3 regions of the Protofrankia sp. CiP1_Cm_nod3 genome follow, and region 1 is predicted to be linked to each of the others. Evidence: predicted binding sites of a transcription regulator. Region 1 holds the regulator's gene; each other region holds the start of a gene.
The links. The regulator LexA, encoded in region 1, represses DNA repair genes until DNA is damaged. The targets are predictions, from matches to a motif close to CGAACNNNNGTTCG.

Region 1 (12,906 bases):
GGGGCGGCCTTGGTCGCTTTCGTGCCACGGTTGTCGGTCATGGCGCTCCTCGTCTGGCGTCGGTCGGATGGTGTTTCTCACCAGCTGTCTGTCGCGTCGGGGTGCGTGGCTACGACGGCGCCCGGTCGGCCCGCCCGCGCAGGTCGGTGATCGCCGTCTCGAAGTCCGCCAGCGAGTCGAAGGAGAGGTACACCGAGGCGAACCGCAGGTAGGCGACCTCGTCGAGCTCCCGCAGCGGCCCGAGGATCGCCCGGCCGATCTCGTCCGAGGCGACCTCGGCGGCCCCCGAGGCACGCAGCGTGTCCTCGACCAGCTGGGCGAGCCGGGCCAGCGCGTCCGCCTGGACCGGCCGCCCCTGGCATGCCCGCCGCACGCCGGCGATCACCTTCCCGCGGCTGAACGGCTCGGTGACACCGCTGCGCTTGATGACTCGCAGTGACGCCTCTTCGATCGTCGTGAAACGACGGCCGCAGGACGGGCACGACCGACGGCGACGGATCGCGGCGCCCTCCTCGGCCTCCCGGCTGTCGACAACCTTGCTGTCAGGGTGCCGACAGAACGGACACCGCACGCACAACCTCCAAGATCTTGTCGACTTACAGCCACGTAACTACAAGATGTTGTGGTCAACACTAGGACCGGACACCACGAGCTGGCAAGCTGGCCCACCCGCGGAACCTCATGACACATGCATCACAGAAGACCCTTCATGCGGACCTGTCATGACAGGCCCGTCATGGCAGGCCCGTCACGGCAGACGGAGCATCTGACCGGGGACGAGATCGGTCGTCTCCAGCCGGTTGAGGCCGGCCAGCCGGGCCACGACCACCCGGGTGTCACCGTCGGGAGCCAGCGCGCGCGCGATGCCCCACAGCGTCTCCCCGGAACGCACCACGTGGACGCGCACCGGCCGGTCGTCCCCGGTCGGCGCGGCCGACGACGTCACCCGGGCCACGGACAGCACCAGGCAGGACACCAGCATGACCAGGACAATCAGGACAACCCGGCCCCGCCCGGTCAGCCGCAGCGGAGGCTCAGCCGACGCCCGCATCGTCCACCTCCCCAACTTCCACCAGCACATACCACTTCCAACAACATGATCAAAGAACATCCGTTCGATCGAACGTCTGATCGAGTTTGTACCGCACGGTCCCGACGGAATCGTCGTGACACGCTCGAACAGACGTTTGAGATATCCGGCCGCGGCGGTTACGGTCGTAGCGATCAGATTCAGGTCAGATCCAGGTCGTGGCCGCCAGCTCCGGTTCACGGCAGAACGTCGGATATGCCGGGAGCGCAAGTCTGCCATGACCGACAACGAAGGAGTACGGCAGGGATGACCACCGACGACAACCGCACCCGCCGCGGCCGGCCACCCCGCGGCTCCGTGCGCGACCTGCCGGACGGGCCGGCGGACGCCACGGGCCTGACCCCCCGCCAGCGCAGGGTGCTTGAGGTGATCCGCGACGCCGTCGAGCGCCGAGGCTACCCGCCGAGCGTGCGGGAAATCGGCGATGCGGTGGGGCTCACGAGCACGTCCAGCGTCGCGCACCAGCTCAAGACGCTGGAGGAGAAGGGCTTCCTGCGCCGCGACCCGCACCGCCCGCGGGCCATGGAGGTCCTCTCCGCGCAGGCACCGGTACGCCCCGTGCCACGCCAGGCGCCCGCCGTTGGTACGCTCGCGGCAGGCTCGTCGGCGGCTGGCCCCGCACAGGCGGCCTATGTGCCGGTCCTCGGCCGCATCGCCGCGGGTGGGCCGATCCTCGCCGAGCAGGCGGTCGAGGAGGTCTTCCCGCTCCCCCGCGAGATCGTGGGGGAGGGCACCCTGTTCACCCTGCGGGTCGTCGGGGACTCCATGGTCAACGCCGCGATCTGCGACGGCGACTGGGTGGTCGTCCGCCAGCAGCCGGTCGCGGACAGCGGCGAGATCGTCGCCGCGATGATCGACGGCGAGGCGACGGTCAAGACGCTGCGCCGTCGTGACGGCCACGTCTGGCTCGAGCCGCAGAATCCGGCCTATGCTGACATTCCGGGTGACAGTGCGACGATCCTCGGCCGGATCGTCGCGGTTCTTCGCCGGGTCTGATCCTCCCGGGAGTGAGCATGGGCACAGGTGTCGACCGGCACCGCGCCGGCCGGGTCGTGGCTGTCGTCGGGCCGACAGCGGCCGGCAAGAGCGACCTGGCGATCGCGCTGGCCACCGAGCTGGGCGGTGAGATCGTCAACGCCGACTCCATGCAGCTCTACTGCGGGATGGACATCGGCACCGCCAAGGTGCCGCCGGCGGAACGCGGTGGTGTCCCCCATCACCTGCTCGATGTCTGGGAGGTCACCCGCGCCGCCGACGTAGCGTCCTACCAGGCGCTGGCCCGGCAGGCCGTCGACGGCCTGCTGGCCGCCGGCCGCACGCCGGTGCTCGTGGGCGGCTCCGGGCTCTACGTCCGGGCCGTCCTCGACGACCTCGCCTTCCCCGGCACCGACCCGGCCGTACGGGGACGGCTGGAGCGGGAGCTGTCCGAGCGGGGCCCGGCCGCGCTGCACGCCGATCTCGCCGCGCGGGCGCCGGCGGCGGCGGCGGCCATCCTGCCTGGCAACGGCCGGCGTATCGTGCGCGCGCTGGAGGTGGTGGAGCTCACCGGCGGCTTCACCGCCTCCCTGCCGGAGCACCGCTCGGTCTACGACGTGGTCCAGTTCGGCATCGACCACCCGCAGCTCGACGAGAGGATCGCCGGCCGGGTGGCCGGTATGTGGGCCGCCGGCATGATCGAGGAGGTCCGCGCCCTCGTCGACATGGGCCTGCGGGACGGCCCCACCGCGTCCCGGGCGCTGGGCTACGCCCAGGTTCTCGCCTGGCTCGACGGCGCGCTCGATTCGGCCGAGTCGGCCCGGCTCGCGACAATCGCCGCGACGCGCCGACTTGCACGCAGACAAAGGTCGTGGTTTCGGCGCGATCCTCGCATAATTTGGCTGGACCGTCCCGACGTCGAACAGGTGGCGGGCATGGTCGACTCGGCCTGAACGTGCGACGACTCCGTGGCTCGTTCTTCCCGCCGGCTGGAGACACCCGTCGTCTGGAGACATGTGTGACCGCGATCGAGTTGAACCTCGTCCCGGCCCTGTGTGCCGCGTTCGACGACGGGTCGTTACAACTGCACTACCAGCCCGAGGTCGACCTGCGCACCGGGTCGGTCCCCGGGATGGAGGCGTTCCTGCGCTGGCACCATCCCGACCGGGGGCTGATGAACCCGTCGCAGTTCATGCCGGCCGCCGCGGCCGCGGGCCTGTCCGACCAGGTCGGCCGCTGGGTGTTACGCACCGCCGTGGCCGAGGCCCGGACATGGCACGAAATGGCCGCGGGAACCGCGATCCGCCCGCCCCGGCTGTGGGTCAACGTGACCGCCGACCAGCTGACCCGGCCCGGTTTCGCGATCGAGGTGGAACAGCTCCTGCACGGCCGTGCGCTGCCGCCGGGAGCGCTCGGGCTGGAGTTCACCGAACAGACCCTCGGCCTCGCGCGCGTCGGGGTGCCCCGGCTGCTGGCCCGGCTGCGCTCGTTCGGGCCGGCCATCGGCGTCGACGGCTTCGGCACCTGGTACGCGTCGCTGTCCACCCTCGACGTCCTGCCGCTGGACATGGTGAAGATCGATGGCCGCTTCCTGCACGCGATGCAGCGGGACCTGGAGGGCGAGGCTGTCCTGGCCTCGATCATCACACTGGCCCACCGGCGGCGGCTGGTCGTGACCGCCGAGGGCGTCGACAGCGCGGTCACGGCGTCCCGGCTGGCGGCGATGCACTGTGACCGGGGAGCCGGCCGCCTGTTCTGCCCGCCCGTCCCCACCGACGACGCCCGGATGATCGCCCTGGGCCGCGGCCGGCCGAACCGGCGCCACGGGCGCTCCCGGCCGGCCAGCGGCACGGGACGCGCCGGGCGCGCCGCGCCCGACCGCGGTGACCGGGCCACCGGCACCGCCAGCATGGCCGCCGTCATCTGACCGGGAACCACCGTCGTCCGGTCGAGAAAATTCGGTCGCGGCCCCGGAACGGACGTGGGAGCCTGCGATAAAGGAGGCAGCGACATGACGTTTCCCGCCCTCTTCGACGCCTCCGGCGAGGCGCTCGACCTCGCCGACCGTCTGGCACTGCGCCGGGTACCAGGCCTGGCAACCGAGCTCGACGACGTCACCGAGGTCGAGTACCGCCAGCTCCGGCTGGAGCGGGTGGTCCTCATCGGGGTGTGGACCTCGGGCACGGCCGCCGAGGCGGAGACCTCCATGGCCGAGCTCGCCGCCCTGGCGGCCACGGCCGGCTCGGTCATCCTGGACGCGCTCGTCCAGCGTCGGGACACTCCCGACTCGGCGACGTACGTCGGCTCCGGCAAGGCGCGTGAGCTGCGCGACGTCGTCACCGCCACCGGCGCCGACACCGTCGTCTGCGACGGTGAGCTGACCCCCGGCCAGCTGCGCCAGCTGGAGGACGTCGTCAAGGTCAAGGTCATCGACCGGACCGCGCTGATCCTCGACATCTTCGCCCAGCACGCCACCTCCCGGGAGGGCAAGGCCCAGGTCGAGCTCGCGCAGCTGCAGTACATGCTGCCGCGGCTGCGTGGCTGGGGTGAGTCGATGTCCCGCGCCGGTGGTGGCATCGGCACCCGCGGCCCCGGCGAGACGAAGATCGAGACGGACCGGCGGCGGCTGCGCACGCGCATGGCCAGGCTCCGCCGGGAGCTCGCCGGGATGAAGACGGTCCGGACGACCAAACGCTCGGCGCGGCAGCGCAGCGGCATCCCCGCGGTCGCGATCACCGGCTACACCAACGCCGGCAAGTCCTCGCTGCTCAACCGGCTGACCGGCGCCGGGGTGCTGGTCGAGGACGCCCTGTTCGCCACGCTGGACCCGGCCGTGCGGCGGGCCACGCTGCCCGACGGCCGGACGTTCACCCTCGCCGACACCGTCGGCTTCGTCCGCCACCTGCCGCACCAGATCGTGGAGGCGTTCCGCTCCACCCTGGAGGAGGTCGCCGACGCCGACCTGCTGCTGCACGTCGTCGACGGCTCGCATCCCGACCCGATGTCACAGATCTCCGCGGTCCGCACCGTGATCAACGACATCGACGCCGGGGACGTCCCCGAGCTGCTGGTCGTGAACAAGATCGACGCCGCCGGCCCGGACGTGCTCGCCCGGGTGCGCCGCGCCGTCCCCGGCGCGCTCCTCGTCTCGGCGCGCACCGGGGAGGGGCTGGCCGCCCTGGTGGCGGAGCTGACCGAGCGCGTCCCCCACCCCGACGTCGAGGTGTGCGTGCTGCTGCCGTTCACCCGCGGTGACCTGGTCTCCCGGGTGTACGCCCGCGGGGAGGTCCTCGGCCTCGAGCACACGGCGACCGGCACGGTCCTGCGGGCCCGGGTACCGGCCGAGCTCGCCTCCCAGCTCACCAGCTTCTTCCTCGAACCGGCCTGAGGCTGGCCTGAGGCTGGCGGGCCTACGCGGCCCGCTGGCCCACGCCGTTGCGCCAGAACTCGACCAGCAGCGCGGCGGTGACCTCCGGGTTCTCGGTCGCCGGCGAATGCGCCGCCCCGGCGATCACCTCGTAGCGGGCGTCCAGGCGTGCCGCCATCTCCGCCTGCAGACGCGGCGGCCAGGCGTCGTCGGCGGCCCCGTGGGCGACCAGCACGGGTACGTCGTCCTGGCTGACGGCGTCAGCGAGCTCACCGACCCGGTCGGGTTCGCTCAGCAGCTGCTCCCCCATCACCCGCAGGCCGACGTTGCTGCTGGCGAAGAACCGGCGCTCCAGGAACTCCAGGCCACCGGGCGGGTACACGGCGGTGTCCGCGGCCCGCATGGCGGCCCATACCGCGTCCCGGCCGCTGCGCTTGTACACCACCCGCATGGCCTGCAGCGCGATCCGCCGAGGGCCGACGATCCCGGCCGGGCCGGAGCTGAGCAGCACGAGGCTTGCCACGCACGACGGGCGGGCGATGACCGCGGTCCGCGCGACCAGCCCCCCGAAGGAATGGCCGAGCAGGTGCACCGGGCGACCGATCTCGTCGGCCACCCGGCCGACGTGTCCGGCCAGCGCGTCGACCGTGCAGTCCCGCTCCGGGTCGGCCGCGGGTGACTCGTACTGGCCGTGCTGGTCGACCGCGACCACGTCGAACCCGGCCCGCGCGAGCCGCGGAATGATCGGCAGGAAGTCCTCCTTGCTCCCGGTGTAACCGGGCAGCAGGACGACCGGCGGGTCGACGGGCGATCCGGCTCGTAGGACCGCGAGGCTCGCGCAGGTCGAGTGCTGTACCCCGGATGGCAGTTCCGTCGACCTCGAGATCATTACCCAGGACTCCCCTGCTCCCACACGGCGACCACGTACCCCACACCGTAAGGGGCGGCGACATACTCAGCACGAGACGTCCATGACCACGTGCGCGTGTCGCTCATGGTGATGCCCGGATCGTGCGCTGTGGCGGTGACGGTAGCACCGGCAAGCCGCGCGCCGGCGAGTACCTGCCACGACGCGCGGCCCGCCGCCAGCAGCTCCCGCGAGAGAGCCGGGTCCAGGCGCAGCAGCGCGGCCGCGTCGCCGGCGGCGAGCGCCGCCGCCACCGCGGCGTCGTGGCCGTCCGCGCGGCTGTCGAACCCGCCGGGCGCGCCGGCCGTCCGCCGTGCGCTGCCGTCGCCCATCACCAGCAGGGCGACCCGCCGCGCCGAGCCGGCGAGCTCGGCGCCGATCCGGGCGGCGTCCGCCGCGCTGGTCGTCGCGCTCACGCCGAAGCCGGTGACCGCGCCCTCCCACCGGGCCTGCCCGAGCAGCCAGGCCCCGACCGTCAGCGACAGCGGCAGCGCCGGGGCCGCCTCCGGCGTGGGAGAGGCCGCCGCGGGAGGATCCGGGACGCGTCCCAGCGTGACCGACAGCGGCACTCCGTAACCGGCCATGCTTCCGGACTCGCCTGCGGCGTACGGCCCGGTCCGTGGCGCGTCACCCACGACGACGACCACGTCCGGGCCGCCGGCCACAAGCCGGCGCACGGCCTGGACCGCCGGCTCACGCACCGCGACGGCCTCACCGGCGGCGAGCTCGGGGACGAGCAACGGTGGATGCGGGCAGAGCACCGCCGCCGTCAGCGTCACCGCCGCAGCGCGGGCATGCCGAGCAGCGTGGGCGCGCCCGCGGCGGCCGCGGCGGCCGGCCGTTCCCGCTCGGCCTCCCACAGGTCACCGGCCCTGGTCCGCCGGTGGGCGAGCAGCGGGCCGTCCGCGACGAGGTGATGGGGCGCGCCCCGCGTGACCGCCGTCCGCACCACGTCACCGGGACGGATCAGGGTGGCCGACGGCGCGCCCAGATGGACCAGCCGGCCGTCCCGGGCGCGACCGGAACGCCGCCCGGTGGCGGCGTCCTTGCGCCCCTCCCCCTCGACGACGAGGACCTCCACCGGCTGGCCGACGAGCGCGCGGTTGCCCACCCAGGAGACCTCGTCCTGGACCGCCACGAGCCGTTCGTAGCGGTCCCGCACGACGGCCGGGTCGACCTGGCCGTCCATGGTGGCGGCCGGGGTGCCCGCCCGCGGGGAGTACTGGAAGGTGAAGGCCCCGGCGAACCGCGCCTGGCGCACCACGTGCAGGGTGTCGGCGAAGTCGGCCTCCGTCTCGCCCGGGAAGCCCACGATGATGTCGGTGGTGATGGCGGCGTGCGGCATCGCGGCCCGGACCCGCTCGAGGATTCCCAGGAAGCGCTCCTGGCGGTAGGAGCGGCGCATCCGCCGCAGCACCGCGTCCGACCCCGACTGCAGCGGCATGTGCAGCTGCGGGCAGACGTTCGGGGCCGTCGCCATCGCCTCGATCACGTCGTCGGTGAAGTCCCGTGGATGCGGTGAGGTGAACCGGACCCGCTCCAGCCCCTCGATCGTCCCGCAGGCGTGCAGCAGCTTCGCGAACGCCCCGGGATCGCCCAGCGACCGGCCGTAGGAGTTCACGTTCTGGCCGAGCAGGGTGATCTCGATGACGCCGTCGGCGACCAGCGCCTCGACCTCGGCCAGGACGTCGCCCGGACGCCGGTCGGTCTCCCTGCCCCGCAGGCTCGGCACGATGCAGAAGGTGCAGGTGTTGTCACAGCCGACGCTGATGCTCACCCACGCCGAGTGGTGCGTCGAGCGGCGGGAGGGCAGCGCGCTGGGGAAGACCTCCAGCGCCTCGACGATCTCGACCTCGGCCGCCGCGTTGTGCCGTGCGCGCTCGAGCAGCACGGGCAGCCGGTGCAGGTTGTGGGTGCCGAAGACGACATCCACCCAGGGCGCCCGCTCGGTGATCGTCGCACGGTCCTTCTGCGCGAGACAGCCGCCGACCGCGATCTGCATGCCCGGATGCTGCTTCTTCGCCGGGTACATCTGGCCAAGATTGCCGTAGAGCCGGTTGTCGGCGTTCTCGCGGACGGCACAGGTGTTGAACACCACCACGTCCGGCGTGGCATCCGTGGCCGCGGGCACGTAGCCGGCGGCATCCAGCATGCCGGCGATCCGCTCGGAGTCATGGACGTTCATCTGACATCCGAATGTCCGGACCTGGTAACTGCGGGGACTCACACAGCCAGCCTACGGCGCGGGCGCAACAGACACTTTCCACCACCTCTGACAGGCGGCCCCTATCGGGCGGTCTCGACGGCGCGGGTCTCGCGGACCACCGTGACCCGGATCTGACCCGGGTAGGTCAGCTCGTCCTCGATCTGCTTGGCGACGTCACGGGCGAGTATGTGCGCGGCGATGTCGTCCACCTGCTCCGGGACGACCATCACCCGGACCTCGCGGCCGGCCTGCATCGCGAAGACCTTCTCCACCCCCGGGCGTTCCCCGGCGATCTGCTCGATGCGCTCGAGCCGTTTGACGTAGGACTCCAGGCTCTCCCGGCGGGCCCCCGGCCGTCCGCCGGAGATCTGGTCGGCGGCCTGGGTGAGCACCGCCTCGACCGAACGCGGCTCGACCTCGTTGTGGTGCGCCTCGATGGCGTGGACGATCTCCTCGTCCTCGCCGTAGCGGCGGGCGATCTCGGCGCCGATGAGGGCATGGCTGCCCTCCACCTCGTGGGTCAGCGCCTTGCCGAGGTCGTGGAGCAGGGTGCCCCGTTTGGCCAGCGCCGGCGGCAGCCGCAGCTCGGCGGCCATGATCCCCGCCAGGTGCGCGGACTCGATCAGGTGTGCCAGGACGTTCTGGCCGTAGCTGGTCCGGTACCGCAGCCGCCCGAGGATGGCGATCAGCTCGGGGTGCATCTCCGCGATACCGGTCTGCATGAGCGCGTCCTCACCGGCGCGCACACAGCGCGTCTCGACCTCGCGCCTGGCCCGGTCGTGCTCCTCCTCGATGCGGTGCGGGTGAATCCGCCCGTCTCCGACCAGGGCCTCCAGCGTGATCTTGGCGATTTCGCGGCGTACCGGATCGAAGCAGCTGAGCAGTACCGCCTCGGGCGTGTCGTCGATGATGACGTTCACGCCGGTGACCGACTCGAACGACCGGATGTTGCGCCCCTCACGGCCGATGATGCGGCCCTTCATCTCGTCGCTGGGCAGGTGCAGGACGGAGACGACCGACTCCGTGGTCGTCTCCAGGGCGACCCGCTGAATGGCCAGCGTAACGATCTTCCTGGCCCGTTCCTCACCCTGCTCCCGGGCCTGTGCCTCGATGTCACGGACCAGTACGGCCGCGTCCCGCCGGGCGTCGGCCTCGACGACCTTGACGATTTCGGCCCGCGCCTGGGCGGCGGTGAGCCGGGCCGCCTCCTCCAGCGTCCGGCGGCGTTCCTCCTCCAGGTCGACGACCTCCGCGCGCCGCCTGGCGAGTTCGGCCTCCCGGGCTGCCAGGTCGTGGTCCCTGGCCTCGATGTGACGGGCCTGTTCATCCATGGCGGCGGCGCGGGCCTCCAGCCGCTGCTCGCGCTGGGCGAGACGGGCGTCCCGCTCGTGCAGCTCCGCCCGCAGCGCCCGCACCTCCTCCTCGGCCTGCGTCCGGAAGGTCTCCGCAGACTTCCGGCCGGCCTCGCGCGCCTTCGCCTCGACAAGGGAGCCACGCAGCGCCAGCTCCGCATCGGCCCGCTCCCGCAGCGCCCGGGCGTTCTCCTCCGCGCGGCGGAGCAGGTCCGCGGCCTCCCGCTCCGTCTGCTCCCGCAGGCCGGCGGCCTGCCTGATGATCTCAGCGGCTTCGCCGGGCTCGGCCGTCGCCACCTCGGCGTCAGCGCCTCCCGAACGCAGGACGCGCAGGAGGAGCAGCGTGATTACTCCCAGACCCAGGAGCACGCAGACGGCAAGCACGACGAGGAGAACGCTCATCGGTCCTCCTCCCTCAGCCGGGATCGACCCGCGATCAGCGGGCCGGAACGGCGAGGGACTCACGAAACGGGCTGTTCCGGAACTCGTGAAGGCGTGTTGCCACCGACAAACGCCTGAGCCCACGCGGATGCGGCGGCGTCCGCAGACGTCGCGATCCGGGCCAGCCGCCCTCGTGTGAAGTTGTTTCGCACTATCGGAACCGCGTCACCGCGGGAGCCCTCTCACCTTTGCTGAGAGTAGGTCTGCGACTCATGGACGGTCAAGAAAAGCTAGTCAAGCGAACCATCCGCGACCTCCTCGGTGACCACTCGCACAACAAGATCGGACGGGTAGCCACGACGGCCGAGCAACGCGGCCAGACGCCGGGTGCGCACCTGGGCCGGCAGCCCTGCCATCGCCGGCATACGACGTCGCACCAGCTCCCGCGCGGCGGCCTCCTCGTCGTGGGTGTCCAGGTTGTCCTGGTCGGCGAGCGCCGCGGCGATGACCTCCACGTCGACCCCCCGACGGCGCAGCTCGTGCACGAGCCCGTGACGCCCCAGGCCGCGGTTCACCCGCGCGGAGGAGATCAACGCGGTGGCGAACGCCCTGTCGTCGACAAGACCCACCTCGGCCAGGCGGGCCAGCACCGCCCGCGCGGTATCGGGATCCACCCCACGCCGCGCCAGGGTGGCAGCCAGTTCCGCGTGGCTTCGCGGCCGGGCCTCAAGCTGACGCAGACAGATCTCCCGCGCTCTGGCGACCGGGTCCGCGGCCTCTTTCACAGGTCCGCGGCCTGTTTCACAGGTCGGCTGGCGGCGGGGACGCCGGATCCACGTCGAGCGTCGGCACCAGGCCGAGCTTTTCCTTGATTCGCTTCTCGATCTCGTCGGCGATGTCGGGGTTGTCCCGCATGAAGGAACGAGCGTTCTCCTTGCCCTGGCCCAGCTGGTCGCCGTCGTAGGTGTACCAGGCTCCCGACTTGCGGATGATGCCGTGCTCGACCCCCATATCGATCAACGAGCCCTCCCTGCTGATGCCGCCGCCGTAGACGATGTCGAACTCCGCCGTGCGGAACGGGGGGGCCATCTTGTTCTTCACGACCTTCACCCGAGTACGGTTACCCACGGCATCCGCCCCATCCTTCAGGGTCTCGATGCGGCGGACGTCCAGCCGCACGGACGGCGTAGAACTTCAGCGCCTTGCCGCCCGTGGTCGTCTCGGGCGAACCGAACATGACGCCGACCTTCTCGCGGAGCTGGTTGATGAAGATGGCGGTGGTCCCCGAATGCGACAGCGCACCGGTGAGCTTGCGCAGCGCCTGGGACATCAGCCTGGCCTGCAGACCGACGTGGCTGTCACCCATCTCACCCTCGATCTCGGCCCGGGGCACGAGGGCCGCCACCGAGTCGATGACGATGATGTCGATCGCGCCGGACCGGATGAGCATGTCCGCGATCTCCAACGCCTGCTCACCGGTGTCGGGCTGGGAGACCAGCAGCGCGTCGGTGTTGACCCCGAGCTTGGCCGCGTAGTCGGGGTCGAGCGCGTGCTCGGCGTCGATGAAGGCCGCGATCCCGCCGGCGGCCTGGGCGTTGGCGACCGCGTGCAGCGCGACGGTCGTCTTCCCGGACGACTCCGGACCGTAGATCTCCACGACGCGGCCACGCGGCAGCCCACCGATGCCGAGTGCCACGTCCAGGGCGATGGAACCGGTCGGGATGACCTGGACCGGTGGGCGGGTGTCGTCACCGAGCCGCATCACCGAGCCCTTGCCGAACTGCTTGTCGATCTGTGCGAGGGCGTTCTCCAACGCCTTCTCGCGGTCGAGTCCTGCCATCGGGGTCACTCCAGGCTGAGGTCGTCGATTCTTGGCCACGATGGCGACGGTAGGGGGCGGGTCCGACAATTTCGAGCGCCGGGCCGCGCCTGTGGACAACTGGACGGTCGAAGCAGCCACGATCAACAGCCTTTCTCACCCCACCGGGGCACCTCGCTACTCGACATCCACAGTAGGCGAACATGCGTTCGATGGCATCATCGACACGCCGTCGACACGCTGAGGCTCCCGGGATGGAGCCTCAGCGTTCGCGCGCGGGCACCCCGAACTCCTCGCACACCGCCCGCCAGACGTCCTTGGCGTCGTCACCGCGGGCGAGGGCCGCCTCGACCGTGGCCCCGCCGAGCCCGGCGACAACATGGTCGCGGGCAACCGACTCCGCGTACCCGGAGCCGAACTGCTTGTTCATTCGCGCCCAGAACTCGGTCAGCCGCACGGGTGCAAGTCTGCCCTTCCCGACAGACGGACTCGTGACAGGCAGACTCGAAGGCATGCCCGCGCCGTCCCCTCTCACGCTGTTCTCGGCCCCCACCCGGGCCTGGTTCACCGGCGTGTTCCCCGCGCCCACCCCCGCGCAGGCCGGCGCGTGGGAGGCGATCAGCCGCGGGGACGACGTGCTGGTCGTCGCCCCGACCGGCTCGGGCAAGACGCTCGCCGCCTTCCTGTGGTCGCTGGACCGCATCGCCCGCACCGGCCCTCCGGCCGACGCCTCCCGGCGCTGCCGGGTGCTCTACGTCAGCCCGCTCAAGGCGCTGGCCGTGGACGTCGAACGCAACCTGCGGGCCCCG
Region 2 (8,089 bases), on a different contig from region 1:
ACCTCGGCGCCCTCGGCCCGCGCAGTGATCGTCTCGTGCACGGTCGACATGCCGACCAGGTCGGCGCCGAGCGTCCGCAGCATCCGGATCTCGGCCGGGGTCTCGAAGTGCGGCCCGGGCAGCGCCGCGTAGACCCCTTCGGTGAGGGCCGGGTCGGCGGCTCGCGCCAGCGCGCGTAGCCGCGGGGAGTAGGCGTCGGTGAGGTCGACGAACTGCGGCCCGATCAGGGGTGAACGGCCGGTGAGGTTCAGATGGTCGGAGATCAGTACGGGCTGGCCGACAGTGTGGTCCTCGCGCAGCCCGCCGGCGGCGTTGGTGAGCACCACGGTGGACACACCCGCGGCACAGGCTGTGCGGACACCATGGGCGACGACCCGGGGGTGATAGCCCTCGTAGGCGTGGACCCGGCCGAGGAACAGCAGAAGATGACGTCCACCGAGGGCAACCGAGCGCACCGTCCCGGCGTGGCCGGGGGCACTCGGCGGCGGAAAACCGGCGAGTTCGGCGACGGCCACCTCGCCGGTCACTGTGCCGGTCGCGGCCAGCACGTCCGCGGCGGGCAGCCATCCACTGCCGAGCACGATGGCGATGTCGTGCCGTCCGACACCTGTGATCTCGGCCAGCCGCGCCGCGGCAGCCGTCGCCTCCGCAGCGGCCTGCGCACCCGGCCCAGTAGCCGTCTGCACGGCAATGGTGTCCCGCATGTGGTGACTCTAGCTTCGGTCCCGCCCCGGCGTGTTCCGCTCCGTTGCTGCGCTGGCCTGCTGCGCTGGCCTGCTGCCCTGACGGTGACTTGCTGTTCTGACTCGCTCCGCAGCCCTGATCCGCCGCTCTGATTCGCAAGCCGCCCGGTTTACCCATATTTGGGGTGATATCGAAGGCATCCGAGGTACTGACCCTCCACGGCCTGGCCCCTCGCTCATCCCACGGCACCACCACCCATACGGTCGAATCAGTAGACGGAAACTGTCATCGCTCGGAGCCCTGAAAATATTATGTAGAGGAATAATTCGCGGCATCGGATAGCGCCTTCTGCGGCTATCTCGCTGCGCCTGTCTCGATCGGCTCGGGCCTCCGGGTCATCCGGCCCCTTGATGCTGCTGAATATTCGGTGTCTGAGCGTCCGGCGTCGAGACTGTCGAGAATGCCATGGCCATTATGATCATCGAGAGGTGCCATAGCCGGGGTCGCTGCCCACGTGGATGCCACAGGCGGGTGGTAGGACGCCTCTGGAAAGCGGCGGTGAAGCGATCTCAGAAGGGTGGTGAGCCGAGATCCAGAACGCTGTCCCGTCTGGTTCTGTCCGTGTCCGGACCGTGGGCGCCGGCCCTTTTTCTCACGCCGTGGGTACCTCCCCCGCTGTACGTGTCCGTCCCCGGGGCTCCTGGAGCTGCTGATGCGCTCGTTCTCGATATTCCTGCTGTGGAGGCATCCGTTCCCGTGTTGCGCGTTCTGGGAATGTCTGCTCGCGGGGATCCTGCTTGCGAGACGGGGTCGTTGTCTGACCTCCGAGTTATGAGCCCGGCGGGCTCGACGTCCCAGGGTTCGGGGATGCTGGGGTAGACCCGTCCGGTCGGGCTGGTCCACATCGCGGTGTCACCGTCGGTGCGTTGAACCGTCCAGCCGCCCTCGTGTTTGGCCCTGTGGTGGCGCCGGCACAAGGTCAGTAGATTCTCTTCGCTGGTGGGTCCGCCGGCGCTGTGCGGCTGGATGTGGTCGAGGTCGCAGAACTGGGCAGGTTTCCGGCAGCCCGGGAAACGGCAGGTCCGCTGCCGCGTGCGCAGCAGCCGGGCGAGGCCGGGTGCGGGGAAGCGGCGGCCGACCTCGATCGGCCGGTCGCCCTGGGCGGGGTCGGTGAAGATCCGCCGCCAGGTCGCCTCCCGGGCGAGCTCCCGGACGGTTTCTGCGGGGATCGGCCCGTAGCCGGCGAGTTCCCCGGGGGTGTCGCTGACCGCGGCGAGGGTCGCGGCGGAGACGAGTATCCCGACCTCCACGGACACCTCAGCTCCCCGGTCGCGGCCGAGGAGCAGGTCGACGAGGGCGTCGGCGCGGCGGGCGTCCATGCTGGGGCGTTCGTCCGGGCCGGTGTGGGGGATGGTCATGCCAGGGGGCTCGTCCGGGTCGGCGACCGCGCGGGCGAGGGCATCGAGGCGCTGGTAGGCGGCTTGGGCGTCGAGGGCGGGCAGCAACGCCCACAGTTCGGCCATCCCGTCCTCGGCCGGACGAAGCTGCACCTCCCGACCTTTGCGGGCGTGGGCGTGCCGTCGCCGCGCGCCGTCCGGGTCGGCGCTGAGAACGGCCCGGCGCAACGCCTGACGGAACAGGCTGGGACTGCCCCGCCCACCCCGGGCCAGCACCTTCCGCTCGACCGCGGCGGCTTTGTCTGCGGACAGGGCGGCGGTTGTCTCGGCGACCGCGCGGACCCGACCCAGATCGATCGCCCCGGTCTCCAGCGCGGCCAGGGTGGCCGGCAGCCGGTCGACGACGGTGACCGCAAGCTCCACGCTGGCCGCGGCAGCGGCCGGGGACAGGGTGAGTTCGGCGGCGATCTCCTCCGCGGCCCACCCCGGCCCGGCCGGGTTCCCCTCCCCGGGCGGGGTGGGCCGCAACGCGGCGAGACGGGCCTGGGCACGCAGCATGACCGCCTCCAGCCCGGCGATCCGCCGCCGCACCGCGGCCATCAGGGACAGGCAGCCGTCCGAGTCACAGGAGGCCACCACCGGCAGACGGCCGGCCATGTCACAGCCCGCCAGCGCTGGCGGGCCACCGCACTCGGCGCGGCCCGTCGGCGCTGGCGGCGGGGCCGGAACCGCCGTGCCAGCCGGGGCTGGGTCGCCCACCCTGGTATCGAACATATGTACGAGTATAGTCGCTTATATGGACATTTTCACCCCTGACGACGATCGCTCTCCCGGCCCTCCGCACAGGCGCAGGACGCAGACCGCATACGAGAGGCATCCATAATGATCTATAAAGTCCGGTTGCGCCGGGCCGGTGCCTGGTGGCCGACGGTTGGTCATGATCGTGCGTCAGCGGCCCGGGGGGCCGGCGGCGGGGCGGAAGTCGTGGTCCGGATGGTCCCGGGTGGCTGGGCCACCCGGGACCCGGGGCCAGTCCCAGGCCACCCCGTAGTGGAGCCCGCGGGAAAGCTCGACGAAGTCCTTGCGGACGTATCCGAGGCTGCTCGGCACAAGCCAGTGCTCCTCGTCGTCCGGATGCAGCCGGGCCTCCGGGCCGAGCACGCCGCTGAAATACCAGACGCGGACGGGTGGTACCGTCGGGTCGAACTGGAGCTGTACCGTGTATCGGCTGTTCTGCTGCTCTTTCGGTGTGTAGTTCAGGACCGGTGTCATCTCGCGGTCGGTGTGTATGCGCAGCCGGTACACAAAGGAAACGCGGTCGCCGGGGGAAAGCGCCGCCGAGAACTCGAGCTCGGTCACCTCGTACCCGTTCGGGATGAAGGTGGAGCGCCGGACCGCGCAGTTCGCCAGCGCTTCGACGGAGATCACCTCGGGTCGCGGGTCGCTGTGATAGCGGGTGGTCGCCACGTAGTGGTCGATCCCGTCGTCGAGGGCGACCAGGGACCGGAATATCAGCACTTCCGTCGGGATCCGGCCGGAAAGTCGTACCAGCAGCTCGGCCCGGTCAAGGAGAAACCGCGGCCGGCTGGCGTCGAGGAGGCCCGGCGCACCGCTGCCGGCCAGGTAGTCCTGCCAGCCGGCACCGGCGCTGAGCTCCGCGACCCGCTGCCTGAGCAGGAGCGCGGCCTCGACGGTCCCCCGGTAGAACCATTCCCGTACGGTTCGCTCGTGTCGGCCCCGGCGGCGGGCGAGTGCGTCGATCCGGGCCGTCAGGGACGGCTCACCCGGATTCTCGCCGTCAATGTTGAAACCGATCTGGGCACCGGTCCGCAGTTTTTCCTGGGGGATGGCGTGACAGCACTCGACTATGATGTTCTGTAATGCGGCGGCGCGTTGGTCGTCCGACCATTCTCCAGGTGCCGGGGGCAGCAGCCGTACCAGAGGCGAGCTCCTGAGTTTCTCGACGTTCAAACCCGGTCCCGCCGAGAGCGCGACAAGCTCCGCCCTGATCGTCTCGACGGTCAACTGGGTTATGGTGTCGCCGGTCATGGGCAGCCCCGTTCCCGTCCTGGAAACAACCGATCGGACTCCCGGCGGGTCGCGCCGGCCGGGTAGCGTGAACCCGCGCGGCCGCGCGTCGGTTCCGCCGGTGGTGGCGTGCGCCGTGGAGTCTTTCCATCAACGGTAGACGTAATCGTGGGCGCATGTGTGTTTTCCTGGCTGACATCGATAAAAATAATCGCTTTTGCCTGCTTTGTGGCTGGGTCCGGGCGGCTGCCGCGGGGCGTGGCCACCCGGTCGCCCTCGGCCGGCGAGGCCGCCTCGGGGCGACGGGAGCGGCGAGGCGGGTCCCTGAAGCCGACGGCTCCCTCGCTGTGGTCATCTGGCCGCGGTCACCTCCGGTCTGCCGGTCCTCGCCGGGCGCGGGCTGGCGCGTCGGGAGTGATCCGGAGTGGTTCAGCCGTGCTCCTTGCCGCTTCGTCGGCCATCTCGTGGTCCATCCCGTCGGCGATCCCGTCAGGCCGTTGCCGTGACGGCGGTGAACCCGGCGTGAGAATCGCGCATGAGTGGGCCGGGTTTCCCTACGATCTGGCCATGAGCGAGCGTCTGTCGGAGTCCGGCCAGCCGATCAAGCCGGTTTACAGTGCATCCGATCTGCCCGCGGGCCTGACGGAGCGCCTGGGTTCACCCGGTGAGTATCCGTTCACCCGGGGCGTCTACCCGACCATGTACACCGGCAAGCCGTGGACAATGCGGCAGTACGCCGGTTTCGGCACCGCCAGGGAGTCCAACGAGCGGTATCACTCGCTTGTCGCCGCGGGCACCGGCGGGCTTTCGGTCGCGTTCGACCTGCCCACCCAGATGGGTTATGACTCCGACGACCCGATCGCTCACGGCGAGGTCGGGAAGGTCGGGGTGGCGATCGACTCGATCGAGGACATGCGGGTGCTCTTCGCCGGCATCCCGCTGGACAAGGTCTCCACGTCGATGACCATCAACGCGCCGGCGTCCGTCCTGCTGCTGCTATACCAGCTGGTCGCCGAGGAGCAGGGCGTCCCCGGCTCGAAGATCACCGGAACCATTCAGAACGACGTCCTCAAGGAATACATCGCCCGCGGTACCTACATCTATCCGCCCGCGCCGTCCCTGCGGCTGATCGCCGACACGTTTGCGTACTGCCGCAACGAGATCCCCCGGTGGAACACGATCTCGATTTCCGGCTACCACATGGCCGAGGCCGGGGCCACCCCCGCGCAGGAGATCGCTTTCACCCTCGCCAACGGCATCGCCTACGTCCGGGCCGCCGTCGAGGCGGGGCTCGCCGTGGACGAGTTCGCCCCCCGGCTGTCCTTCTTCTTCGTCTCCCGCACGACCCTGCTGGAGGAGGTGGCGAAATTCCGCGCCGCCCGCCGGATCTGGGCGGACGTGATGAAGAACACCTTCGGCGCGACGAACCCCAAGTCGATGATGCTGCGCTTCCACACCCAGACCGCGGGCGTACAGCTCACCGCGCAGCAGCCCGAGGTCAACCTGGTCCGGGTCGCGGTACAGGGCCTCGCCGCCGTGCTGGGCGGCACCCAGAGCCTGCACACGAACTCCTACGACGAGGCCATCGCCCTGCCGACGGTCAAGGCCGCGACCCTGGCGCTGCGTACCCAGCAGGTGCTCGCCTACGAGACGGACATCACCGCCACCGTCGACCCGTTCGCCGGCTCCTACGCGGTCGAGGCCCTCACCGACGATGTCGAGCAGGCCGCCCGCGAGCTCATGGAGCAGGTCGAGAAGCGCGGCGGAGCCGTCGCCGCGATCGAGCAGGGCTACCAGAAGAGCGAGATCGAGAACTCCGCCTACGCGGTCATGCAGGGCATCGAGGACGGTTCACGCACCGTGGTCGGCGTCAACCGCTTCCGTGCCGAGCAGGAGGAGCAGTACGACCCGCTGCGGGTCGACCCGGCGATCGAGGCCGACCAGTCGGCCCGGCTGGCCACCCTGCGCGCCGACCGCGACAACGCCGAGGTGACCCGCCATCTGGACGCGGTGAAGGCCGCCGCGCAGGGCACCGACAACGTCCTCTACCCACTGAAGGAGGCGCTGCGCGCCCGGGCCACGGTCGGCGAGGTCTGCCACGCCCTGCGCTCGGTCTGGGGGATCTACCACCCTGCCGACGCCTTCTGACCTCGCCGGGCGTGGGCGGAACCCCGGCGGCGTTTCTCGTCACCTTGCGTACCCTCCGGGTACGCGGCGGCTCCTCGACCTTGCCGGGCTTGCGCCCACATCCCGGCGACCAGGCGTGGGCGAAACCCCGGCGGCCTTGTGACAGCGGCCTTGTGATACCTACCGGGCTGTTAGGTATCACAAGGCTGCGTCGGTGATAGGTAAGTATCACAACGCCAGCCGGCGTCGGCGGCCCTGCCGGGGCGACCGGCCCAGGGGTGCTACCGGGCGGACGTGTCCGGTTCTCCCTCGATCGTCCGTAGGATGCCGTCCGCGATGAACAGGCGGTTGCGGGCTCGCCCGGGCACCTCGGTGAGGATTCCGCTCTCGACCAGCTTCGCGACGTTCAGACTGGCGGAACGGTGCGTCACGTCGAGAATGCGCCGTGCCCGGCTGACGGTCAGCGCCGGTATGTCGAACAGCGCGTCCACCAGCGCCGCCAGCAGCCCGGACGAGCGCGCGGTGCTGACCCGGGCGCGGTAGTCGTTCCGCAGGTTGTGCAGCGCGGTGGAACGCCGCACCGCGTCCCGGGCCTGTTCGGCGACCCCGCGGAGGAAGAACTCCACCCATCCTGCCCACTCCCCGTGCGTGGAGACCCGCAGCAGATGGGCGTAGTACTCGTCGCGCCGCGGTTCGATCCAGGCCGAGATGTCCAGCATGGGCGTGTCGAGCAGTCCCCATTCAGCCAGCAGCAGGACGACCAGGAGTCGGCCGACCCGCCCGTTGCCGTCGAGGAACGGGTGGATGGCCTCGAACTGGTAGTGCGCGCATGCGATCGTGACCAGTGGTGGCAGGTCGTGGTCGGTGTGCAGGTGCTTCTCGAACAGGTCCAGGCACTCCCACAGCCGTTCCGGGGGAGGCGGGACGTAGGTGGCGGTGTCGAGGGTGCAGCCGGGCGCCCCGATCCAGTTCTGGCTCCGCCGGACGTCACCCGGGGTCGCGTAGTCTCCGCGGACGCCACTGAGCAGGATGGCGTGCGCCTCCCGCAGCAACGGGACGCTCAGCGGAAGCCGACGGTCGGGGTCGAGTGTGTGCTCGACCGCGGCCATGTAGTTGAACACCTCCCGGACGTCCGCGCCGTCGCTCCGGGCCGGCTGCTCCGCCTCGAAGAGCACCAGGTCGGAGACGGATGCCTGGGTGCCTTCGATCCGGCTGGACAGCACGGCCTCCCGGCGGACCAGCGCCCGGGCCAGCAGCCGCGGGTTGGGCAGCGTCCGGCCGGCGCCGGCGAGTTCCCCCAGCGCGCGGTCGGCGTCCGAGAGCAGCCTGATCAGGGATCGGTCGAGGTCGAGAGCAGGGGGCAGCGGCGGCGGGACGAAGGCGAGGTAACCGCGTTCGGCCCGGACGATGTGGCGCTGCTGGCCGGTGGCGAAGGCCTCGCGTCGCACTGATACTTACCTACCATCCGGAAGTCCTTGTGATACCTACAGGCCTGTTTGGTATCACAAGGCTACGCCAGTGGTCAGTAAGTATCACGGCGCGAGAGCCATTGTGATTCCCAAGGGGCCGTTTGGTATCACAAGGATCCGCCAGCGGTCGGTAAGTACCACAACGCCGAGCCGAGCTCGGCCCGGGCCGAGCGGCGGTTGGTGTTCGTCCGGGCGGGCATCAGGGGCGGCGTCGCGTGGACGTCGGAGACGCTCCCGCGCGGACGGTGTTCGGGGTGGAAGGCTGGACGGTATGCGTATACATCCAGCGCGGAAGGCCCGCCCGCCGGAGGTTCCGCTGGAGCCGGGGGAGTTCACCGAGGTCGTGCTCCGGGGCCGGCTCACCGACCCCGCCGGCCCGGGCGC
Region 3 (9,593 bases), on a different contig from region 1:
CACACTGTGCGGGCTTGCCCAGTCGATGTACCAGCTTGTCGGATTCCGCGCCCTGCAGGGCCTTGGTGCCGGCGGCCTCATCTCCCTGGCCTTCGCCGTCATCGGCGACATCGTCCCGCCCCGGGAACGGGGGCGCTACCAGGGATACTTCAGCGGAGTTTTCGGCGCGTCGAGCATCCTCGGCCCACTCGTCGGCGGTTTCGTGGTCGACCACGGGTCATGGCGCTGGGTGTTCTTCGTCAACCTTCCGGTCGGGCTCGCCGCGCTCGTCGTCATCAGCCGGACGCTGCGGCTGCCGTTCCGGCGCCGTCGGTCGGCTATCGACTGGGCCGGCGCCATCCTGCTGGTCACGGGCCTGAGCGCCATCCTGCTCGCCACCCAGAGCGGGGGCAAGGACTTCTCGTGGCTCTCCTGGCAGATCGCCGCGATGATCATCGCGGGAATCGTACTGACCGGTTCCTTCGCGCTGCGCGAACGGGTGGCGCCGGAGGCCATTCTCCCACCCCGGCTGTTCACCAACAGCATCTACACGGTGTCCGCGCTGCTGAGCCTCGTCACCGGGGCCTTCATGTTCGGGACGATTGTTTTTCTTCCGCAGTACCTACAGATCGTCCAGGGCGCGAGTGCCACTGTCAGCGGGCTGCGGATGCTCCCGCTGCTCGCCGGTATTCTGTTGACGTCCATCGGGTCGGGCCGACTGATCAGCGTTATCGGGCACTACAAGTGGTTTGTCGTGGCAGGCACCGTCGGAGCCACTGCCGGGCTCTTTCTGCTCAGTCATGTCAGCGCCGGCACGAGCGCGCTGGAACTCGGTCTGTGGATGTTCGTCACGGGGCTCGGCCTCGGCCTCCTCCTGCAGAACGTCCTGTTGGCCGTACAGAATTCTGTCGACCCGCGGGACATGGGCGCCGCGACCTCCAGCGTGACATTTCTGCGTACCATGGGGGGCGCGATCGGCGCGTCCGCCCTGGGGGCGGTGCTCACCGCCCAGCTGGCCACGAACATCGCCCTCCGGGTACCGGGCGCGCAGACCGGCAGCGCTGCCGCCAACCGTTTTGTCTCAGCTCCGCGCGAGGTCGCGGGGCTGGCCGCGCCGATACGTGAAGCGGTACGGACCGCCTATGCCGACTCGCTCGGCCGGGTCTTTCTGGTGGCCGTTCCGATCGGGATCGCCGCGTTCGCGATCAGCCTGTTCCTCCGGGATGCCGAACTACGCGGAGCGGCCGCCACCTCCCGGACCGACGCGTCGGGGAACACGGTGGAAGCCAGCCGTACCGACGACAGCCGCGACCGCGGACCGGGGGCGAAGCGATCGGCTGCCGGCGTGTCCGGGGAGCAGACTGTTGCTCACGCAATCGCTTTGGGGCCAGACGAAAAGATCATGCGCGTAGGGCCCGCGAAGTCACAGAAGAACCCGCCCCTCAGGGGGCACGAATCGTAGGAGAAGCCTGGAGAGGAGAACATCATGACCGTACCGGGCAGCGCCGTCGAGAAGCTCACCGGCACCTGGGCGATCGACCCCGTTCACAGCCGGTCCGGCTTCGCCGTCCGACACGCGATGGTGGCGACCGTCCGGGGCAGTTTCAGGTCCTTCGAGGGCGCACTGCGCCTCGACGGCTCCACTCCCACGGCCTCACATGCCACGATCAGCATCGACACCGACAGCATCGACACCGGGAACGCCGACCGCGACACCCATCTACGCTCCCCCGACTTCCTTGATGCCGGCACGCATCCGACGATCACCTTCACCAGCACGGGCATCAGGCCAGGAAGCGGCCAGGACAGCTACGTGGCCACCGGCGGCCTGACCATCCACGGCACGACGCGCGTGGTCGAGGTAGCGGTCGAGTTCCAGGGCAGCGCGGTGGACCCGTCCGGCCACAGTCGGGTGGGATTCGCCGCCACGTCATCCCTCAGCCGGAAGGACTTCGGCCTCACCTGGAACGCGCCGCTGGAGGCGGGAGGCGTCCTCATCGGCGACAAAGTCACGATCGATGCTGACATCTCGGCCATCAGGACGTTCTGATCAGGACCGCACAGGACCAACGGCCGACAGCCGCGCCAGCGGTCAAGAACCGCCCTGATCCAGAACCCGGGACCGCTCGGGCCGCCGGTAGGCCGGCCACACCGCGCCGGCCGGGCATCCCGGCGCACCCGGCCGGAGCCGCCCGCCGGCCGGGCCAGCGCGCGGCGGACGGGCACGGCACGAACGGCCGGGACACCGTTCGCCCTGAGCAGCGGAGCAGCGGAAAGACGCCGTGGCGCCGGGGAGCGGGAGCCGCCCAGGGCCGGCATCGAGGACTGGCGGCGCCCGGCGCGGGGAACCACTTGTCCAGGTCGGAAGGTATGAGCGACCCTGGAGATGACAATCATGATGACGACGGCAGAGACGCACCGTCACCACGGCGGAGCTTCGGGCACGGTCTGGATGGCAGGGCTCTTCCTGGGAATCGCGGTGACGGTTCTCGGCGCGCTCCTGGTCGCCCATCCCTTCGCCGCCGCGCGCACACTGGCGATCCTGATCGGTGTCGGGCTGGTGCTGGCCGGAATCATGGACATGGCCGCGACGACCCGTGCGGGTGAGGACGCCTCCGCTCTCTTCGGTGTCCTGCTCGTGATCGGCGGGATCGTCGCACTCGCCTGGCCGGGTGTCACCTTGTGGACACTGGCCCTCATCGTCGGTATCTGCCTGCTGGTGGCCGGTGCCGTGCGTGTCGCCATGGCCGGCTACGCGCACGGGCACGGACGCCCATGGGGGTGGGGCCTGTTCATCGGTCTCCTGGCGATGGGCATCGGCATTCTCGCCCTGGTGTGGCCGTCGGCCACCGTCTTCATCCTGGCGGTGATATTCGGGATCGAGCTGATCGTGCACGGCGTCGCACAGATCACGCGCGCTCTTGCGGTCCGCCGGGAGTCGCGAGCCTGATACCCAGGACCCGGATCGCCGGCCCGGCCGGCTCGGGCGGAGCCGGCCGGCTTCCACCGACATTCCCGGGCGGGGATCGCCGGGCACCGGCAGCGCTTGTGGCCGCGGCCAGAGCCGCTCCGGTCATCCGTGTTGCCAGAGCGCGGGGCCACCGGGACATCGCCCCCGGTGGCCGGCCTGCCCGACACGCTCGATATCGAACATATGTTCGGGTATCGTACTTCTATGCCCCTCCAGTGCAGCCTGTTGACCATCGGTGATCCCGAGGTCACTACCAGCCCGGCATTCAGCCGTATCCACCTCGATGGGACGTCGTGGGCCGACGTGGCACCCGGGTGGCTGCGCGGCGCCGACGACCTTTACGAGACCCTCGCCAGCGAGGTCCCGTGGCGGCAGGGCCGACGGTGGATGTACGAGCGCATGGTCGACGATCCACGGCTGTCACGGTGGTACAAGGCCGCCGAACCCCTCCCCCATCCCATCCTGGCTACTATACGTAGCTCTCTGTGCGCGCATTATCAGGTGCCGTTCGGCTCGGTCGGGCTCAACTTCTACCGGGACGGTGACGACAGCGTCGCGTTCCACCGCGACCGTGAGCTGCGCAGGCTCGGCAACACCCTGATAGCGATCGTGACGCTGGGGGCACGGCGTCCCTTCCGGCTCCGTCCACGCGGTGGTGGCGCCGGCCGGACGCTGCTCCCCGCGTCCGGAGATCTTCTGGTGATAGGCGGCCGCTGCCAGGCCGACTGGGAGCACGCGGTCCCGAAAGTCGCTTCCTGCGGCCCGCGGATCAGCGCGTCCTGGCGGTGGGCCGCGTGAGGGGTCTCCTCGTCAGCTTCAGAACGCTCTCACCGGCGCGCCTGGAGCGCGTCATCCGGCGGATGGCCCATGGACGGAAGTCACTCACGGTCGACCGGGGCCGCACCGGAGCGGGCGGCCCGCGAGCCCACGCCGTCCCCGTCGCCGGCCGGGGTGACCGGCTCCAGCAGATGCGGGCCGTTGTTACGCACGTTGCCGACCTGGGTGTCGACCGGGTAGGCGCGCAGCACTCCGGCTGGCGCGGGTCCGAGCATGCTGGTCAGCACCGCCGGATCGGCCAGGGCAGGATCAAGCCAGTGCGACCAGTCCGCCGGAGGAAGGACGACCGGCGAGCGTGGATGCAGGGACTCCAGACCGGCCGGCGCCGTAGTGGTGATGATGGTGAAGGTCGCGAGCGTGCCGCCCGTGGGCGGACGCCACAGCTCGTACAGTCCCGCGAGCGCGGCGAGTTCGCCGTCGACCGGGCGTACCAGGTACGGCTGCGCGCGCCGGGCCTCCTTGGTCCGCTGCCACTCGTAGTAACCCGTGATCGGGACGAGGCAGCGGCGGGCCCGCAGCGCGGCACGGAACGCGGGTTTGGCCGCCACGGTCTCCGCCCTGGCATTGATCATTTTGTTGCCGATGGCGGCGTCCTTGGCCCACGAGGGCACCAGGCCCCAGCGCGCCAGCCGCAGCCGGGGAGCCGGTGTCGGCTGCTGGCCCGGCGGGATGACGACCACCGGCGCCGAAGCGGTCGGCGCGACGTTGAAATTCGGTTGTACGCCGCCTGTCTCGTCACGCGCGGAGAACGACTCTGCGAGCTGCTGCCCACCCAGGGCGTTGGCGTAGCGACCGCACATGTGTTCGTAGTGTGCCAGACAACCACCCGTACCGCATGGCCTCCGCTGGTGCCCGCCCGACCTCTGGCGGGCGCCGGCGGCAACCGCCCACCGAGGCCGTGCCCATCAGAGCCGTGCCTGCCAGAGCCGTGCCCACCAAAGCTGTGTCTGCCGAAACCATGTCCGCCAAGGGCACGCCTGCCGGGAGCCCGGCTCCCGGGAGCCGGGCGTGGAGCACGGTATGCCCGCGCCACACAGTCACCGCACGGGCCACCACCACACGGACCGTTGCCGTCCGGGCGGCCGTCACACGGGCTGCTACCGCACGAGCCATTCGGCCGACATGACAAGGCAGAACAGGGAGACGAAGGCGAAGAACAGCACCCACAGCCCCGCGGGCATGCCGGTCAGCCGGGCCAGCTGATCCGGATCCGACGTCGGCGCACGTCCCCGGCTGCGGGTCCGCTGCACCTCGATGATCGGCCGCAGCCCACCGAAGAGGAGGAACCAGGTGATGGACATGGCGAACAACTGCTGGGGACGCTCCGAGGCCAGGACCGACACGGCCACGACGGTCCCGATGCTGAGCACGATGGACAGCACGCCGAAGGCGTTGCGGATGGCGACGAGCACCCCCAGGAGCAGGACGACACTCAGCCGCAGCATCAGGCTCACCTGATCGACCGCGAGCAGGGCGGCGGCGCCGAGGCCGAGCAACGAGGGCGTGATGTAGCCGGCCGCGACCGTGACGACGACGCCCGGCCCGGTCGGCCGCCCGGCCGACACGGTCACACCGGACGTGTCGGAATGCAGCCGGATACCACCGAGCCGCCGGCCGCTGCCGACCGCGGCCAGCGCATGCCCTCCCTCATGAGCAATGGTGATCACATGCCGGGCCAGCGGCCACAGCCGGCTGTCGAGCACCACGACAAAGGCGATCACAGCACCTACCAGCGCCGTCCAACGCGGCGGATCCCCCGAGCTGAGCAGATGCGTCCACTCGTCAGGCGTCGTACGTCTCCTATCCGATCGTGTCCAACCGGTACCGCTGACGGCCCCTGGGATGCCGATGTAGCTGATGCCGATGTGGCTGATGCCGATGTGGCTCAGGTGGAGCTGAGTATGCAATGCTGCGGAGAACGATCGTCGAGTGCCTGTCCGACACGGCCTGCCCGCCCTTCCGGCATGGTCTCCCGGCGGCTCGCGACGACTCACGGTACGATCGGCCAGCTACTTTTCGTGGCCGATCGAAATCGATCATCCCAACGTGACACAGTTGGGACAACACAGATAGGCGGGAGGTCAGGAGCGGGTGGCGGAACTCGTCTACAAGCCAGTGATCCGCTTCGCGCTCGGCTTCTTCAAGGCGCTCGATCTCAGGCTCGACGTCCGAGGCCAGGAGCACATACCGGCCACAGGCGGATGCGTCGTCGTCATCAACCACGTCTCCTACCTGGACTTTGCCCTCGCCGGCGTCCCGTTCTGGCGCTCCCACCGACGCCTGGTCCGCTTCATGGCCAAGCACGACGTCTTCTCCCACCCGATCGCCGGGCCCCTCATGCGCGGGATGCGCCATATTCCCGTGGACCGGTCGGCGGGCGCGGGGTCCTACCACCACGCGGTGGCGGCGCTGCGGGCCGGCGAGCTCGTGGGGATCTTCCCCGAGTCGACGCTCAACCGCAGCTTCTGCCTCCAGCCCTTCAAGACCGGGGCGGCTCGGATGGCCGTCGAAGCCAATGTCCCGGCGCTGCCGATGGCCGTCTGGGGCAGCCAGCGCATTCTGACCAAGGGGCGGCCGCGCAACTTCCGTGCCGCGCGCGGCGCCACGGTCTCGATCGTCGTCGGCGAACCGATCCCGCCCGCCGAGCTCGCACCCGCGGCGGCCGGCACCCAACTGCTCTCGGATGCCGTGTTGAAACTGCTGACCGATGCCCAGCGTGACTACCCACCGCCACTCCCGGGTGAATCGCCATGGTGGCTGCCGGCCCATCTCGGTGGCAGCGCGCCCACACCCGAGACGGTCGCCCGGGAGCAGGCCGAGTCACGCGACAAGAAGTAACGTCCCTTATACGACATCCGCGGAGACGCGAAGGTGTCTGGATCTTCCTGGAACAGCCCGAAAACACATCCGTTCCCATACCGGAAACGTCGCACCGTCAGCACATCCGAAGCGACACGAACACTTTCACCCGGTAACGTCGGAGATCCGCCTGCCCGGCAGGCCGGTACGCCAGCCGCGAGCTGAGCGGCCCCCCATCACTAATCGATCAGTCAAAAAACCCGATTCAGGCAACCCGGAGCCATCGGACAGTCACTAAACCTACCGATACCCAACGGGTTGACTTTTAAGTCACGACTGACATCTACGGAAAGAGCTGTCCCGAAGGCGACAGGCGACGGCGCACGCTTCACCTGGCCAACCGCTCACCTGGCCAACCGCGTCCCAGATGTCAACAACGGTGGCATGTCCCAATGGCGACAGCCAATGACGAGCGGGGCCACGGGCTGCAGCCGGCCCGGCGACAGGCGTCTGCGTCCCGGCCGAGCTTATAGCACGGGGCCAAAAGTAGCTGGGCGAAGGGTACTCCGGGGATTTCAGCACCACGACCGTCCAGCCCATGCCGGTGGCCCACGGGCACTCCTGGACAAGGCAAAGGCTACTGTCGGACAACATCCAGACCCCAAATGTGTCAAGGCTCTCTAGGGAGACCGGACGACCCATTGGTAACCTCAAGCACCAACAACATTTGTACTACCCCACTTGGTTCACCGGTTCCACGTTTATACAGACCTACCTGTTCGTCGTCGACGGAGGCGCCCACGATGGCTGTACAAGAGCTGGCGATGCCTGCTGCTAGCAGGGTCGGCACGGTGGTCGCGATCGGGCAGCAGGTCCGGGTCCCGAAAACCGCCGAACTCGTCGCGGCACACCTTCGCCGCCGCATCGTGCGGGGAGAGCTCGTGGAGGGCGATGCCCTCCCACCCGAGGCCACCCTCATGGAGCAGTTCGGGGTCTCCCGGCCGACGCTGCGCGAGGCCTTCCGGGTCCTGGAATCCGAAGCCCTGATCACGGTCAGGCGCGGCGCGCATGGTGGCGCGCGCGTACACATCCCGAACGGGGACATCGCGGCCCGCTACGCCGCGTTGGTCCTGGAATACCGCGGGACGACCCTTGCCGACATCCACCAGGCCCGCGCTGTGATCGAACCACCGTGCGTGGCGTTGCTGGCGGAGAATCGCGCCCAGGAAGACCTGGACAAGCTCCGGCTGGCGGTGAGCGAGACAGCGGCCGCCGTCAGCACCGACGACCCGGGCCAGTACCTGCAGGCCGATCTCGCCTTCCACGTCCTGCTGGTCAAGCTTGCCGGGAACACGACGCTGTCGGTGCTGTCAGGGATGCTGCGTCACATTCTCGATCTCGCGACGCTGTCCCACCCAGGCCCGGAACGCAGCGCCGAACAGCGGCTCGCCAGCCGTCGGCGCCTCCTGGAGCACGAGCGGGTCGTGGACCTCATCGAGGCACGTGAGGTCAGGGCCGCGGAAGAGCTGTGGCGCGCGCACCTGCTGGAAACCAGTCAGGATCTGACCAACGGCCCGGTCGCCACAACCGTGCTCGACCTGCTCGGCTGACCCGGCGAGGTCGTCGGTACCACGGCTGCTGGTCCGTTCGCGGCCCGGGCAACCGGGCCTGCCACGGCCCAACCCGCCTGCCACGGAATACGGATCTCGCACACGAGAAAAAGATCTCGTCATTTTCGGTCGACAGCCGAATAGGGCATATCATTTATCTGTTTTTGCGAGAATCGGCTACCGATGGGCCGACGGAAGCCGTCCCGGAACGAGACGGCTGTCGCATGTCGTCACAGTTGGGGTGAGCTGTTCGCCCGTTCCAGCGCGGCCGCCCGCGTCTCGAAGGGGCCATCGGCGAGCAGGCCGACAAGCGACCAGCGGACGGCCCACCAGCGGTGTCCCTCATCACAGACAACCTGGGCGGCATTACCGGGACAACGGATCGGATCAGCCTGGGCCCGCCGACGACCGGTAACGCTCCGATGCCTGAAAGATGAATAGTGCAGCGCCGTCAATGGTCCGTCCACTCCTCGGTGCGCGGTGCCCGGTCATTCGACCATCCACCGACGGTGCGGCCCCACGCCACACCACTCAGGCAGAGTTGCATCCATCACCGGTGTTGTCAAAACACGTACCGTATCCACGCTATGACACCGACAGCTTCAGCCCGACACACATTGCCGCCGGTATTCATATGAACACAAAGCGAATTGGATATACCATGACCGGCAGGCAGGTCAGGAACGGCATTCCCACGTCGCGAAACCCGCGGGAATCCGCCGTCCAGATGATCGGCCGGCCCGAGAGCCGGGCCGCCGCGCGAGGACAGGGCCCGAACGGAAGCACACTCGATCACCCAGCCCGAGAAACCGGCTGGCACACGGGGCTGGAGCCCGGACAGGAGCGGAGCCAGCCGGCCAACTGGCCCGTCGTAGTAGGCGCCCGGGCGCGGATCAGCGTAGCGGGTCGAAAGGCTCGAGTTCCACCGGCAGGCGGCCGGTGACAAGCGCCTGCGCCACCAGCTGTCCGCTGACCGGCCCCAACGTGATGCCCCACATACCGTGCCCACCGGCCACGAACAGCCGTGGGGATGTCGTCCGACCGATCACCGGGAGACCGTCCGGCGTGCAGGGACGTGAGCCAACCCATTCCTGCCGCCGGGAGGTCAGCTCCACACCGGCCAGCAGGGGGCGGACCGCGTCGACGATCGCGGTGATGCGACGCTGGTCCAGCGGCGCCCGAGGCTCCCGGAACTCCATCATCCCGGCGATGCGCAACCGGTCACCCAACGGCGTACAGGCCACCCGCTGGGCCGGGAAGTACAGCGGGCCCGCGGGCACGGTGTGAGCCGCCACGCTGAAGCTGTACCCTCGCCCCGCCTGCACTGGGAGACGGACCCCGAACGGGCGGGCGAGCTCGCTCAGCCACGCGCCACTGGCGACGACGACCGCGTCGAA

Region 2: AC5LUJ_RS19695 (HNH endonuclease signature motif containing protein) is a predicted target of LexA. The motif match lies at 2,849-2,862, and genes of this name have one in related genera.
Region 3: AC5LUJ_RS01105 (alpha-ketoglutarate-dependent dioxygenase AlkB) is a predicted target of LexA. The motif match lies at 3,127-3,140, and genes of this name have one in related genera.

The regions. Positions count from the first base shown of each region.
Region 1 covers NZ_CEVIVD010000004.1:59,697-72,602, reverse strand. The annotation lists gene AC5LUJ_RS02325 (vitamin B12-dependent ribonucleotide reductase) at 1-41, opposite strand, end outside; gene nrdR (transcriptional regulator NrdR) at 110-571, opposite strand; gene AC5LUJ_RS02315 (LysM peptidoglycan-binding domain-containing protein) at 749-1,051, opposite strand; gene lexA (transcriptional repressor LexA) at 1,337-2,086, shown strand; gene miaA (tRNA (adenosine(37)-N6)-dimethylallyltransferase MiaA) at 2,104-3,018, shown strand; gene AC5LUJ_RS02300 (EAL domain-containing protein) at 3,084-3,992, shown strand; gene hflX (GTPase HflX) at 4,077-5,453, shown strand; gene AC5LUJ_RS02290 (alpha/beta fold hydrolase) at 5,476-6,321, opposite strand; gene AC5LUJ_RS02285 (class III extradiol ring-cleavage dioxygenase family protein) at 6,321-7,118, opposite strand; gene miaB (tRNA (N6-isopentenyl adenosine(37)-C2)-methylthiotransferase MiaB) at 7,115-8,566, opposite strand; gene rny (ribonuclease Y) at 8,626-10,299, opposite strand; gene AC5LUJ_RS02270 (regulatory protein RecX) at 10,569-11,063, opposite strand; gene AC5LUJ_RS02265 (hypothetical protein) at 11,080-11,367, opposite strand; partial or broken gene recA (recombinase RecA) at 11,368-12,118, opposite strand; gene AC5LUJ_RS02255 (DUF3046 domain-containing protein) at 12,360-12,554, opposite strand; partial or broken gene AC5LUJ_RS02250 (Lhr family helicase) at 12,610-12,906, shown strand, end outside.
Region 2 covers NZ_CEVIVD010000135.1:2,573-10,661, reverse strand. The annotation lists gene AC5LUJ_RS19700 (purine-nucleoside phosphorylase) at 1-704, opposite strand, end outside; gene AC5LUJ_RS19695 (HNH endonuclease signature motif containing protein) at 1,254-2,738, opposite strand; gene AC5LUJ_RS19690 (hypothetical protein) at 3,030-4,130, opposite strand; gene AC5LUJ_RS19685 (acyl-CoA mutase large subunit family protein) at 4,677-6,257, shown strand; gene AC5LUJ_RS19680 (Fic family protein) at 6,518-7,684, opposite strand; gene AC5LUJ_RS19675 (hypothetical protein) at 7,977-8,089, shown strand, end outside.
Region 3 covers NZ_CEVIVD010000002.1:37,804-47,396, reverse strand. The annotation lists gene AC5LUJ_RS01120 (MDR family MFS transporter) at 1-1,441, shown strand, start outside; gene AC5LUJ_RS01115 (YceI family protein) at 1,466-2,029, shown strand; gene AC5LUJ_RS01110 (HdeD family acid-resistance protein) at 2,375-2,929, shown strand; gene AC5LUJ_RS01105 (alpha-ketoglutarate-dependent dioxygenase AlkB) at 3,155-3,748, shown strand; gene AC5LUJ_RS01100 (SOS response-associated peptidase) at 3,829-4,587, opposite strand; gene AC5LUJ_RS01095 (M50 family metallopeptidase) at 4,885-5,508, opposite strand; gene AC5LUJ_RS01090 (lysophospholipid acyltransferase family protein) at 5,879-6,625, shown strand; gene AC5LUJ_RS01085 (FadR/GntR family transcriptional regulator) at 7,390-8,196, shown strand; partial or broken gene AC5LUJ_RS01080 (NAD(P)/FAD-dependent oxidoreductase) at 9,090-9,593, opposite strand, start outside.